One region of the Klebsiella quasipneumoniae subsp. quasipneumoniae genome, then DNA from elsewhere that is predicted to be linked to it. Evidence: predicted binding sites of a transcription regulator. Region 1 holds the regulator's gene; the other holds the start of a gene.
What was found. The regulator CRP, encoded in region 1, controls carbon source genes, mostly activating them, when cyclic AMP is high. The targets are predictions, from matches to a motif close to ATGTGANNNNNNTCACAT.
Positions count from the first base shown of each region.

Region 1 (5,576 bases):
ACAGCTTTCATCGCTACACCCGCCCGGAAATGGACATGGCGATCCGCAAAGCGCGGGATCAGGGCAAACATATCAGCTACTTTGGCCCGGAGGCGAACGACTTCGGCCTGCTGGAGCAGACCTTTGTCGACTATGGCCGCCATGGCAAAGGCCAGTCGCGTAAATACCTGCACACCTATGACGAAGCCGTGCCGTGGAATCAGGTGCCGGGAACCTTCACCCCATGGCAGCCGCTGCCGGAGCCGACGGACGTGCTGTTCTATGAGGGGCTGCACGGCGGGGTTGTCACGCCGCAGCATGATGTCGCCAGCCATGTCGACCTGCTGGTCGGGGTCGTGCCTATCGTTAACCTGGAGTGGATCCAGAAACTCATTCGCGACACCAGCGAACGCGGCCACTCCCGGGAGGCGGTGATGGACTCCGTCGTCCGATCGATGGAAGATTACATTAACTTCATCACCCCGCAGTTTTCCCGCACCCACATCAACTTCCAGCGCGTGCCGACGGTGGACACCTCCAACCCGTTTGCCGCGAAAGCGATCCCCTCTCTGGACGAGAGCTTTGTGGTGATCCATTTCCGCAATCTGCAGAACATCGACTTCCCCTGGCTGCTGGCGATGCTACAGGGCTCGTTTATTTCGCACATGAACACCCTGGTGGTGCCGGGCGGTAAAATGGGGCTGGCGATGGAGCTTATTATGGCGCCGCTGGTCGAGCGTCTGATGGAAGGCCGAAAGATCGGCTAACAGAAAAAACCCCGGCCAGGCCGGGGTTGAGATCATTCACATCAGCAGGCGAAGACTACGCCTCGATCACTTCATAGGAGTGGGTGATCTTCACCGCTTTTTCCAGCATCAGCGCCACCGAGCAGTATTTCTCTGCCGACAGATCCACCGCACGGGAGACTGCGCCATCTTTCAGCGCCTTACCGGTGACGATAAAGTGCAGATTAATATGCGTGAACAGGCGCGGCGCCTCTTCCCGACGCTCAGAGGTCAGCTTCACTTCGCAGTTGGTCACGTCGTGACGACCTTTTTGCAAAATAGAGACCACATCGATCGCACTGCAACCGCCCGCCGCCATCAGCACCATCTCCATCGGGCTGGGCGCCTTATCTCCGGAGTTGCCATCCATCAGAATCTGGTGTCCTGACGCGGACTCCCCGATAAAGGTTAACCCTTCAACCCATTTCACACGCGCTTGCATAAAATTTAACTCCAGTATCGCAATATTCCTGTCAGATTACGCGCACATAACAATTCTCGCAACGGAAGGCGACCTGCGTCATGCTGAAGCGAGACACCAGGAGACATGCGGCGAAAGCTATGCTAAAACAGTCTGGATGCTACAGTAATACATTGATGTACTGCATGTATGCAGAGGAGTTCACATTACAGGCTGTCGAAAAATCATCAGCCAGCTTCCCAGGTATAGGGAAACAATACGATTGCATGCCCGGACGCCGTGTAGTGTCGGCGCCCGGAGATAGCTTATAACAGAGGATAACCGCGCATGGTGCTTGGCAAACCGCAAACAGACCCTACCCTTGAATGGTTCTTGTCTCATTGCCACATTCATAAGTACCCATCAAAGAGCACGCTGATCCACCAGGGTGAGAAAGCAGAAACGCTGTACTACATCGTTAAAGGCTCCGTGGCTGTACTCATCAAGGATGAAGAAGGTAAAGAGATGATCCTCTCCTACCTCAACCAGGGCGATTTCATCGGTGAATTAGGCCTGTTTGAAGAGGGTCAGGAGCGTAGCGCCTGGGTACGGGCGAAAACCGCATGTGAAGTGGCCGAGATCTCTTATAAGAAATTCCGTCAGCTGATCCAGGTGAACCCGGACATTCTGATGCGTCTCTCTTCGCAAATGGCTCGCCGTCTGCAGGTGACGTCTGAGAAAGTGGGCAACCTCGCCTTCCTCGACGTGACGGGCCGTATCGCCCAGACGCTGCTGAACCTGGCGAAGCAACCCGATGCCATGACCCACCCGGACGGTATGCAAATTAAAATTACCCGTCAGGAAATTGGTCAGATCGTCGGCTGCTCTCGTGAAACCGTTGGCCGTATTTTGAAAATGCTGGAAGATCAGAACCTGATTTCCGCCCACGGTAAAACTATCGTCGTCTACGGCACCCGTTAAGTTGCTAAGCGGCGTATTGCTCCTGCAGTACGCCGTTTTTGTTTTTCCCTCATGTGGCGCAGGCTGATTTACCACCCGGAAGTCAACTATGCACTGCGGCAAACGCTGGTGCTGTGTCTGCCTGTGGCCATCGGTCTTCTGCTCGGCCATCTCCAGCAGGGACTCCTGTTTTCCTTAGTTCCCGCCTGCTGCAACATCGCCGGTCTCGACACTCCGCATAAGCGCTTTTTTAAGCGTCTGATTATCGGCGGCTGTCTGTTTGCCGGATGCAGCCTGGTGGTGCAGCTGCTGCTCGCCCAGACCATACCTTTGCCGCTTATTCTCAGCGGCCTGGCGCTATTGCTCGGCGTCACCGCGGAAATCAGTTCGCTGCACGCGCGCCTGCTGCCCGCGTCGCTGATCGCCGCCATCTTTACCCTGAGCCTGGCGGGCAATATGCCCGTCTGGGAGCCGCTGCTGATCTACGCCTTCGGCACGCTATGGTACGGCGTGTTTAACTGGTTCTGGTTCTGGCTGTGGCGCGAACAGCCGCTGCGGGAGTCGCTCAGTCTGCTCTACCGGGAACTGGCCAATTATTGCGAAGCCAAATATAGCCTGTTGACCCAGCATACCGATCCCTCGACCGCCCTGCCGCCGCTGCTCATCCGCCAGCAGAAGGTGGTCGATTTAATCACCCAGTGCTATCAGCAGATGCATATGCTGGCCGCCAACCAACGTAACGACCACAAACGTCTTCTGCGAGCGTTCCAGATGGGGCTGGATCTACAGGAGCATATTTCGGTCAGCCTGCATCAGCCGGAAGAGGTGCAAAAGCTGGTTGAGCGCAGCCATGCCGAAGCGGTGATCCGCTGGAACGCGCAGACCGTCGCCGCCCGCCTGCGGGTGCTGGCGGATGACATGCTCTATCATCGTTTTCCGCAGCGTTTCCAGATGGATAAACAGATCGGCGCCCTGGAAAAGATCGCCCGCCAGCATCCGGATAACCCGGTCGGCCACTTCTGCGCCTGGCACTTCAGCCGCATCGCCCGGGTGCTGCATACCCAGCGCCCACTGTATGCCCGGGATCTGATGGCTGACAAAGAGCGTCGTTTACCGCTGTTTCCCGCGCTAAAGAACTATCTGTCGCTGAAGTCCCCCGCGCTGCGCAACGCCGCCCGCATCAGCGTGATGCTGAGCATCGCCAGCCTGATGGGCAACGCCCTGCATTTGCCGAAGCCCTACTGGATCCTGATGACCGTCCTCTTCGTGACACAGAATGGCTATGGCGCCACGCGGGTTCGTATTGTCCACCGGGCGGCGGGGACGCTCGCCGGCCTGATCATCGCCGGGCTGACCTTGCACTTTCACGTTCCGGAGAGCTATACCCTGAGCGGGATGCTGCTGATCACACTGCTCAGCTATCTGATCATCCGCAAACACTATGGCTGGGCGATGGTGGGGTTTACGGTGACGGCGGTATATACCCTGCAGCTTCTGACGCTCAACGGCGAACAGTTTATTATCGCCCGGCTGATCGACACGCTGATCGGCTGCCTGATCGCCTTCGGCGGGATGGTCTGGCTGTGGCCGCAGTGGCAGAGCGGCCTGCTGAAAAAAAACGCCCACGATGCGCTGGAGGCCGACCAGCAGGCGATTCGCCTGATCCTCAGCCCCGACCCCAAAGCGCCCGCGCTGGCCTACCAGCGCATGCGCGTCAATCAGGCGCACAACGCGCTCTACAACTCCCTGAATCAGGCGATGCAGGAGCCCGGGTTTAATACCCACTACCTGGAAGATATGAAGCTATGGGTGACGCACAGCCAGTTTATCGTCGAACACATCAACGCCATGACCACTTTGGCCCGGGAGCATACGATGCTCACCCCGGATCTTGCCCAGCGCTATCTCGAATCCTGTGAGATTGCCCTGCAGCGCTGTCAGCAGCGGCTGGACAGCGATGGTCCCGGCAGCGCAGGGGATGTCAATATTATGGAGTCACCGGAAAGCGAGGTGCCGATCGGTCCGTTAAGCACCCTGGAGCAGCATCTGCAACGCATTCTGGGCCATCTGAACACCATGCACACCATTTCGTCAGTGGCATGGCGTCAGCGGCCGCATCACGGCATCTGGCTGCGGAAGATCAGCCGTTAATCACCTTTGCCACGGCCTGGGCAAAGCGCGCCATCCCCTCGGCAATATCCTGCTCTTCGATGATCAGCGAGGGAACAAAACGCATCACGTCCGGCCCGGCGTTAAGCACCATGACGCCGGCTTCCGCAGCGGCATAGAGAAAATCACGCGCGCGGCCCTTGTGCTGCGGCTTGAGTTCGGCGCCAATCAGCAGGCCCATCCCGCGAATATCACTGAACAGATCAAACTCGGCATCCAGCTGCTGCAGGTGTTTGACGAACAGTTCGCGTTTGGCGTTCACGCCATCCAGCACCGCCGGGGTATTGATCAGATCGAAAGCGGCGTTGGCGACCGCGCAGGCCAGCGGGTTGCCGCCGTAGGTTGAGCCATGGGAACCCGCATGGAAGGCGCTGGCGATCTCGTGGGTAGTCAACATGGCGCTGACCGGGAAACCGCCGCCCAGCGCTTTGGCGCTGGTGAGAATATCCGGGGTTACGCCATAGTGCATATAGGCAAACAGCGATCCGGTACGCCCCATTCCGCACTGCACTTCATCAAAGACTAACAGCGCCTGGTGTTGATCGCACAGTTCGCGCAGCCCCTGCAGGAACGCCGGCGTCGCTGCCGTCACGCCGCCTTCGCCCTGAATCGGCTCCACCACCACCGCGCAGGTGTGGTCATCCATCACCGCTTTTACCGCCTGCAGGTCGTTGAAGGGAACATGGACAATATCCGCCGGTTTCGGGCCGAAACCATCGGAGTACTTCGGCTGCCCGCCGACGGAGACAGTAAACAGGGAGCGACCATGAAAGGCATTATGGAAAGCGATGATTTTGGTTTTGTACGGGCTATGGCGGGTCACCGCATAGTGACGCGCCAGCTTAAAGGCCGTTTCATTGGCTTCGGTACCGGAGTTCATAAACACCACTCGCTCGGCGAAGGTGGCATCGACAAGTTTACGTCCCAGGCGCAGCGCTGGCTCATTGGTAAAGACGTTGCTGGTATGCCACAGCGTTTCGCCCTGCTCGTGGAGCGCCGCCACCAGCGCCGGGTGGCAATGGCCGAGCGCCGTCACCGCGATACCGCCGGCGAAATCAACATACTCTTTGCCCTGCTGATCCCAGACGCGGCTGCCTTTTCCCTTTACCGGGATGAATTCTGCCGGTGCATAAATTGGCAAAATAACTTCATCGAATGTGGCGCGGGTGATTGCCGGTTGTTCAGTTGCCATGTCTTGCCCATCCCTCTTCGTTATGCAGATGCGATTATGATAATCTAATCACAAAATATGCATAAAAAATCAGTCAATGGCAACCGAAATC
Region 1 is NZ_CP084876.1:421,286-426,861, reverse strand. Features, by position in the region: gene LGM20_RS01955 (phosphoribulokinase) at 1-746, shown strand, start outside; gene LGM20_RS01950 (OsmC family protein) at 802-1,206, opposite strand; gene crp (cAMP-activated global transcriptional regulator CRP) at 1,513-2,145, shown strand; gene LGM20_RS01940 (YccS/YhfK family putative transporter) at 2,197-4,275, shown strand; gene argD (bifunctional acetylornithine/succinyldiaminopimelate transaminase) at 4,265-5,485, opposite strand; gene pabA (aminodeoxychorismate synthase component 2) at 5,575-5,576, opposite strand, start outside.

Region 2 (5,576 bases), 650 kb from region 1:
CGCGAGCGGTTGTCGGTCTCGATGCTGACCTGGGTCTGGTACTCATAGCCTTCCCGCAGGCCGGAGGCTTCCAGCACGCGGGTGAGAACCACTTCCCCCCAGTTGCCCTGAGTTTTGTTATCGCCCTTCAGCGCTTTGGTCAGGTTCAGCGCCTCCTGCGCCATCTGCGCGTTCAGCTGCTGCAGGTTGCGGATCTCATGCGCCAGGGTGTGCCTTTCCCGCGCCTCCTGGCCGAAGCTCTCCTGCACCTGGCGGCGGAACCCGTCCAGCTGTTCGCGCAGCGGTGTCAGCAGGCCATGCAGGCTCTGGCGATTTTGCTCATCGACGCGTCGGTTGCTGTGTTCGAAAATGCGGTTGGCGAGGTTTTCAAACTGCTCGCTCAGGCGCTGTTCGCTGTTCACCATCTGGCGGATCTTATCTTCCGCATGCAGCTGGGTGGATTCGAGCCGGGTGGTAACCTCTCGCAGATCGGCCTCCAGCGAGGTATTGATATCCCGCAGGCTGCGCAGCTCGTTGTTCAGCAGCTCGCACTCTTCACGCCAGTGGGCTTCCTGTACCAGCTGCTGACGGGCGGCGCTCAGCTCAATATCCAGCTCTCGCCGCTCCTCGATAAGATCGGCCCGAATTTGATCGGCGCGCGCTTTGGTCGCCAGCCAGCCGACGATTAATCCAGCAGCCAGTGCGATAACCGCGCTGATAATAATGGAGAGATCCACGACGCCCCCTGCGATAACCTGATGACACAAAATAGAATTGTGCTGTACAAACGTCCAGTTTAAAAGGAATTTCCTGCGAGAGGCGACGCAAAAAAAAGGCCGGAGGATCCGGCCTGACAGGGAAAGCGTTGAATTACAGCAGACGGCGCGCCGCTTCCACGACGATTTTCACCGCATGGCTTTCGGTTTGCTTCATGGTTTCGGCGTTAGGGATCTCTTGCTGGGTACGGTTAACGATAACCCCGGCCACCATCCCGGCGCGCAGGCCCTGGCTGGCGCACATGGTCAACAGCGTAGCGGATTCCATTTCATAGTTCATCACGCCCATCGCCTGCCACTCTTCCATGGAGCCTTTGAAGCGGCTCACTACGCGGCCGGAGAAGGTGTCGTAACGCTCCTGTCCCGGGTAGAAGGTGTCCGAGGAAGCGGTCACGCCGATATGGGTGGTGGCGCCAATGGATTTCGCTGCTTCCACCAGCGCGGTGGTGCAGGCGAAATCTGCGACGGCCGGGAATTCCATCGGCGCGAAGTGCAGGCTGGCGCCGTCCAGACGAACGGAAGCGGTAGTCACCAGCACATCGCCAACGTTGATGTGCGGCTGAATGGCGCCGGTGGTGCCAATGCGCAGGAAGGTACGCACGCCAAGCTGCGCCAGCTCTTCCACAGCGATAGACGTAGACGGGCCGCCGATGCCGGTGGAGCAGACGATCACCGGTTTGCCGTCCAGTTCCGCGCGCCAGGAGGTAAATTCGCGGTGAGATGCCAGCTTAACCGGCTTATCCATCAGCGCGGCGATCTTTTCCACACGCTCCGGATCGCCAGGGACGATAGCCAGCGTAGCCCCTTGTAAATCGTTCTTGGTGAGGCCGAGATGAAAAACATCAGACTTGGACATAAAAAACTCCTCTGTGGGTCGAATTATCAGCAGAAGCAAAACGGTACTGTACAGAAGCCCCTGGCAACATTTTGTGATGTTAGTCACCAAGAACAATAATGATTGCAGTTGTTTTTCAGTAAATAGTGATAAACATCACATTAACAAGTTATATTCATCGTCACTGAACAAAAGATAGCCGCTTTCAGGCACTGTGCTTTATTACCGCCCGAACTAAAGGTAAAGGGTCTATAGTTACTGATGCGCTAATAAATAAGGGTACGGAGAATACCATGACCACCACCAAGCAACCTGGATTCGCACCTGCAGCCTCGCCGCATGCCGCAACCGCCGTTCATACGCCGGAAGAGCATATTGTCACCGGAGAGACCTCTATTCCCTCTCAGGGGGAAAACATGCCGGCTTACCATGCCCGCCCGAAAAACGCCGATGGCCCATTGCCGATCGTCATCGTGGTGCAGGAAATCTTCGGCGTGCATGAGCATATTCGCGATCTTTGTCGTCGCCTGGCGCAGGAAGGCTATCTGGCTATCGCGCCTGAATTGTACTTCCGTCAGGGCGATCCGAATGAGTATCACGATATCCCGACCCTGTTTAAAGAGCTGGTTACGAAGGTGCCGGACGCGCAGGTGCTGGCGGATCTCGACCACGTCGCCAGCTGGGCGGCGCGCCATGGCGGCGATGCCCATCGTCTGCTGATCACCGGCTTCTGCTGGGGCGGACGTATCACCTGGCTATATGCTGCCCATAACCCGCAGTTGAAGGCGGCGGTAGCCTGGTACGGCAAACTGGTAGGAGAAAAATCGCTGAATTCGCCAAAACACCCGGTGGATATCGCCGTCGATCTCAACGCCCCGGTACTCGGCCTGTACGGCGCCAAAGACGCCAGCATTCCACAGGACACCGTCGAAACCATGCGCCAGGCGCTGCGGGCGGCCAACGCCACGGCGGAAATCGTGGTCTATCCTGAAGCCGATCACGCCTTTAACGCCGACTATCGCGCCAGCTATCACGAAGAGTCAGCCAAAGACGGCTGGCAGCGGATGCTCGACTGGTTTGCTCAATATGGCGGTAAAAAAGGGTAATCGTCCGAAGCAGGAAAAAAAGGAGGCAAATGCCTCCTTTTTGATTTTTCGGGCGACGATCAGGCAGATTGACGCAGGTTACGCGCCGCTTGCACCATATTCGCCAGCGCGGCGCGAGTCTCCGGCCAGCCCCGGGTTTTCAGGCCGCAGTCCGGGTTAACCCACAGCCGCTCCGCCGGGATACGCTGCGCGGCTTTTTCCAGCAGCGCTTCGATCCACTCCACGCTCGGTACGTTTGGCGAGTGAATATCATATACCCCCGGCCCGATTTCATTGGGATACTCGAACACTTCGAACGACTCCAGCAGTTCCATGTCGGAACGCGAGGTTTCAATGGTGATCACGTCGGCGTCCAGCGCGGCGATGGAGTCCATGATGTCGTTGAACTCGCAATAGCACATGTGGGTATGGATCTGAGTGTCGTCTTTGGCCACCGCGGCGTTAAGGCGGAAGGCTTCCACACCCCACTGCAGATAGGCATCCCAATCGCTGCGCTTCAGCGGTAACCCTTCGCGCAAAGCAGGCTCATCAATCTGGATGATGCCGATACCGGCCGCTTGCAGATCCGCCACTTCATCACGCAGGGCCAGCGCAATCTGTTTCGCGATGGTTTCACGGCTAACGTCTTCCCGCGGGAAGGACCAGCACAGAATCGTCACCGGTCCAGTGAGCATCCCTTTCACCGGCTTGTCGGTCAGCGACTGCGCGTACTTCGCCCATTCGACGGTGATCGCCTGTGGACGGCTGACGTCGCCGATCACCACCGGCGGCTTCACGCAGCGGGAGCCATAACTCTGCACCCAGCCGTTTTGCGTGAAGATGAAACCGTCCAGATGCTCACCGAAGTATTCCACCATATCGTTCCGCTCGGCTTCCCCGTGCACCAGTACGTCTAATCCTAACCGCTCCTGCTCGACGATCGCCTGCTTAATATGTTCCGCAATGCCGGTACGATAATGACTGGCGTCCAGATTGCCCTTTTTGAAGTCCAGGCGCAGGCCGCGGATCTCGGTCGTCTGCGGGAATGACCCGATAGTGGTGGTCGGCCACGTCGGCAGGTTAAAGCGTTGACGCTGCGCCTGAGCGCGAACCTCATAGGGGCTGGCGCGCTGGCTGTCCTGAGCGGTGATCGCCGCCAGCCGTTTTTCCACCGCCGGGTTATGTACGCGCGTCGAATGGCGACGGGCATGGACTGGCGCGCTCCACTCGGTAATCGCCGCGGTATCGCCGCTGTTCAGCGCATCGCGCAGCAGCGCCAGCTCACCGCATTTTTGCAGCGCGAAGGCAAACCAGCTCTTCACTTCCGCATCAAGGCGCGTCTCCACGCTCAGGTCGATCGGGCTGTGCAACAGAGAGCAGGATGTCGCGACCCACAGTTCGCGCTTACCGACGAGGTTTTTAATTTGCGCATATTTTTCGGCGAGATCGGCGCGCCAGACGTTACGCCCGTTGATCAGGCCGGCGGACAGCAGCCAGTCGGCAGGAAGACATTTATGCAGTTCGGCGACATCATCTTTACCGTGGACCAGATCGACGTGCAGCCCCTGGACCGGCAGCGCAGTAATGGTCTCGAGATTGTCGCTAACGCCTTCAAAATAGGTGGTCAGCAGCAGTTTGACCTGGCCCTGCAGGGCGTCATAAGCCGGTTTAAAGGCCTCCAGCCACGCTGGCGGCAGCTCCAGCACCAGCGCCGGTTCATCAATCTGCACCCACTCAATGCCGCGCTTCGCCAGTTCGGCCAGCACCTGCTGATAAACCGGCAGGATGTCATTCAGCAGGCTCAGACGGTCAAACGGTTCGCCTTTCACTTTGCCCAGCCACAGATAGGTCACCGGCCCCAGCAGCACGGGCTTGATCTTGTGGCCCAGCGCCAACGCTTCGTCCACTTCATCCAGCAGTTGGGTCCAGGTCAGTTTGAACTGCTGGCCCTTCACGAACTCTGGCACCATGTAGTGATAGTTGGTGTTGAACCACTTGGTCATTTCCGCAGCGGCCGCTGGCTCGCCGGTGGGAGCGCGGCCGCGGCCAATGCGGAACAGGGTATCGATATCGACAGAGCCGTCTTTGTTCTGATGACGAGCCGGCACGTTGCCAAGCAGCAGGCTGGTGGTCAGAACATGGTCGTACCAGGCGAAATCGCCCACCGGCAGCAGGTCAATACCGGCCTGCTTCTGCTGCTCCCAGTGACGGGCGCGCAGTTCCCGGCCTACCGCCAGCAGCTCCTCGCGAGTGGCATTGCCCGCCCAGTAGCTCTCTTGCGCTTTTTTCAGCTCGCGACGCAGGCCAACGCGAGGGAAACCGAGGGTGTGGTTAATAATTGTCATTTTTGTTCCTCTCTTATTTCATTGAATCTGAAGAAAAACTCTAAATAGTTCGGCTTGCAGGAAGGCGGCAACGATGCGCATCCCCAGGAGCTTACTGAAGTAAGTGACTGGGGTAAGCGAGGCAGCCAACGCATCTGCAAGTCGAAATATGACGAGTTTTAGACGTCCAGATGTTTACACATCCATAATTGGCAGTTACTGTATATTCCTCAAGCGCAAATTGCTCATGGCGAAGTGAAGGACTTTCATGATCGAAATTAAACATCTGAAAACGCTGCAAGCGTTGCGGAACAGCGGTTCACTGGCGGGCGCAGCGGCTGCCCTGCATCAGACCCAGTCCGCCTTGTCTCACCAGTTCAGCGATCTGGAACAGCGCCTCGGCTTTCGTCTCTTTGTGCGTAAGAGCCAGCCGCTGCGTTTTACTCCTCAAGGGGAGATCCTCTTACAGCTGGCCAACCAGGTGCTGCCGCAGATCGCTCGCGCCCTGCAGGACTGTAACGAACCACAACAGACCCGGCTGCGGCTGGCTATCGAATGCCACAGCTGTATTCAGTGG
Region 2 is NZ_CP084876.1:5,111,614-5,117,189, forward strand. Features, by position in the region: gene rmuC (DNA recombination protein RmuC) at 1-716, opposite strand, end outside; gene udp (uridine phosphorylase) at 850-1,611, opposite strand; gene LGM20_RS24465 (dienelactone hydrolase family protein) at 1,884-2,696, shown strand; gene metE (5-methyltetrahydropteroyltriglutamate--homocysteine S-methyltransferase) at 2,756-5,020, opposite strand; gene metR (HTH-type transcriptional regulator MetR) at 5,268-5,576, shown strand, end outside.
Region 2: udp (uridine phosphorylase) is a predicted target of CRP. The motif match lies at 1,735-1,752, and genes of this name have one in related genera.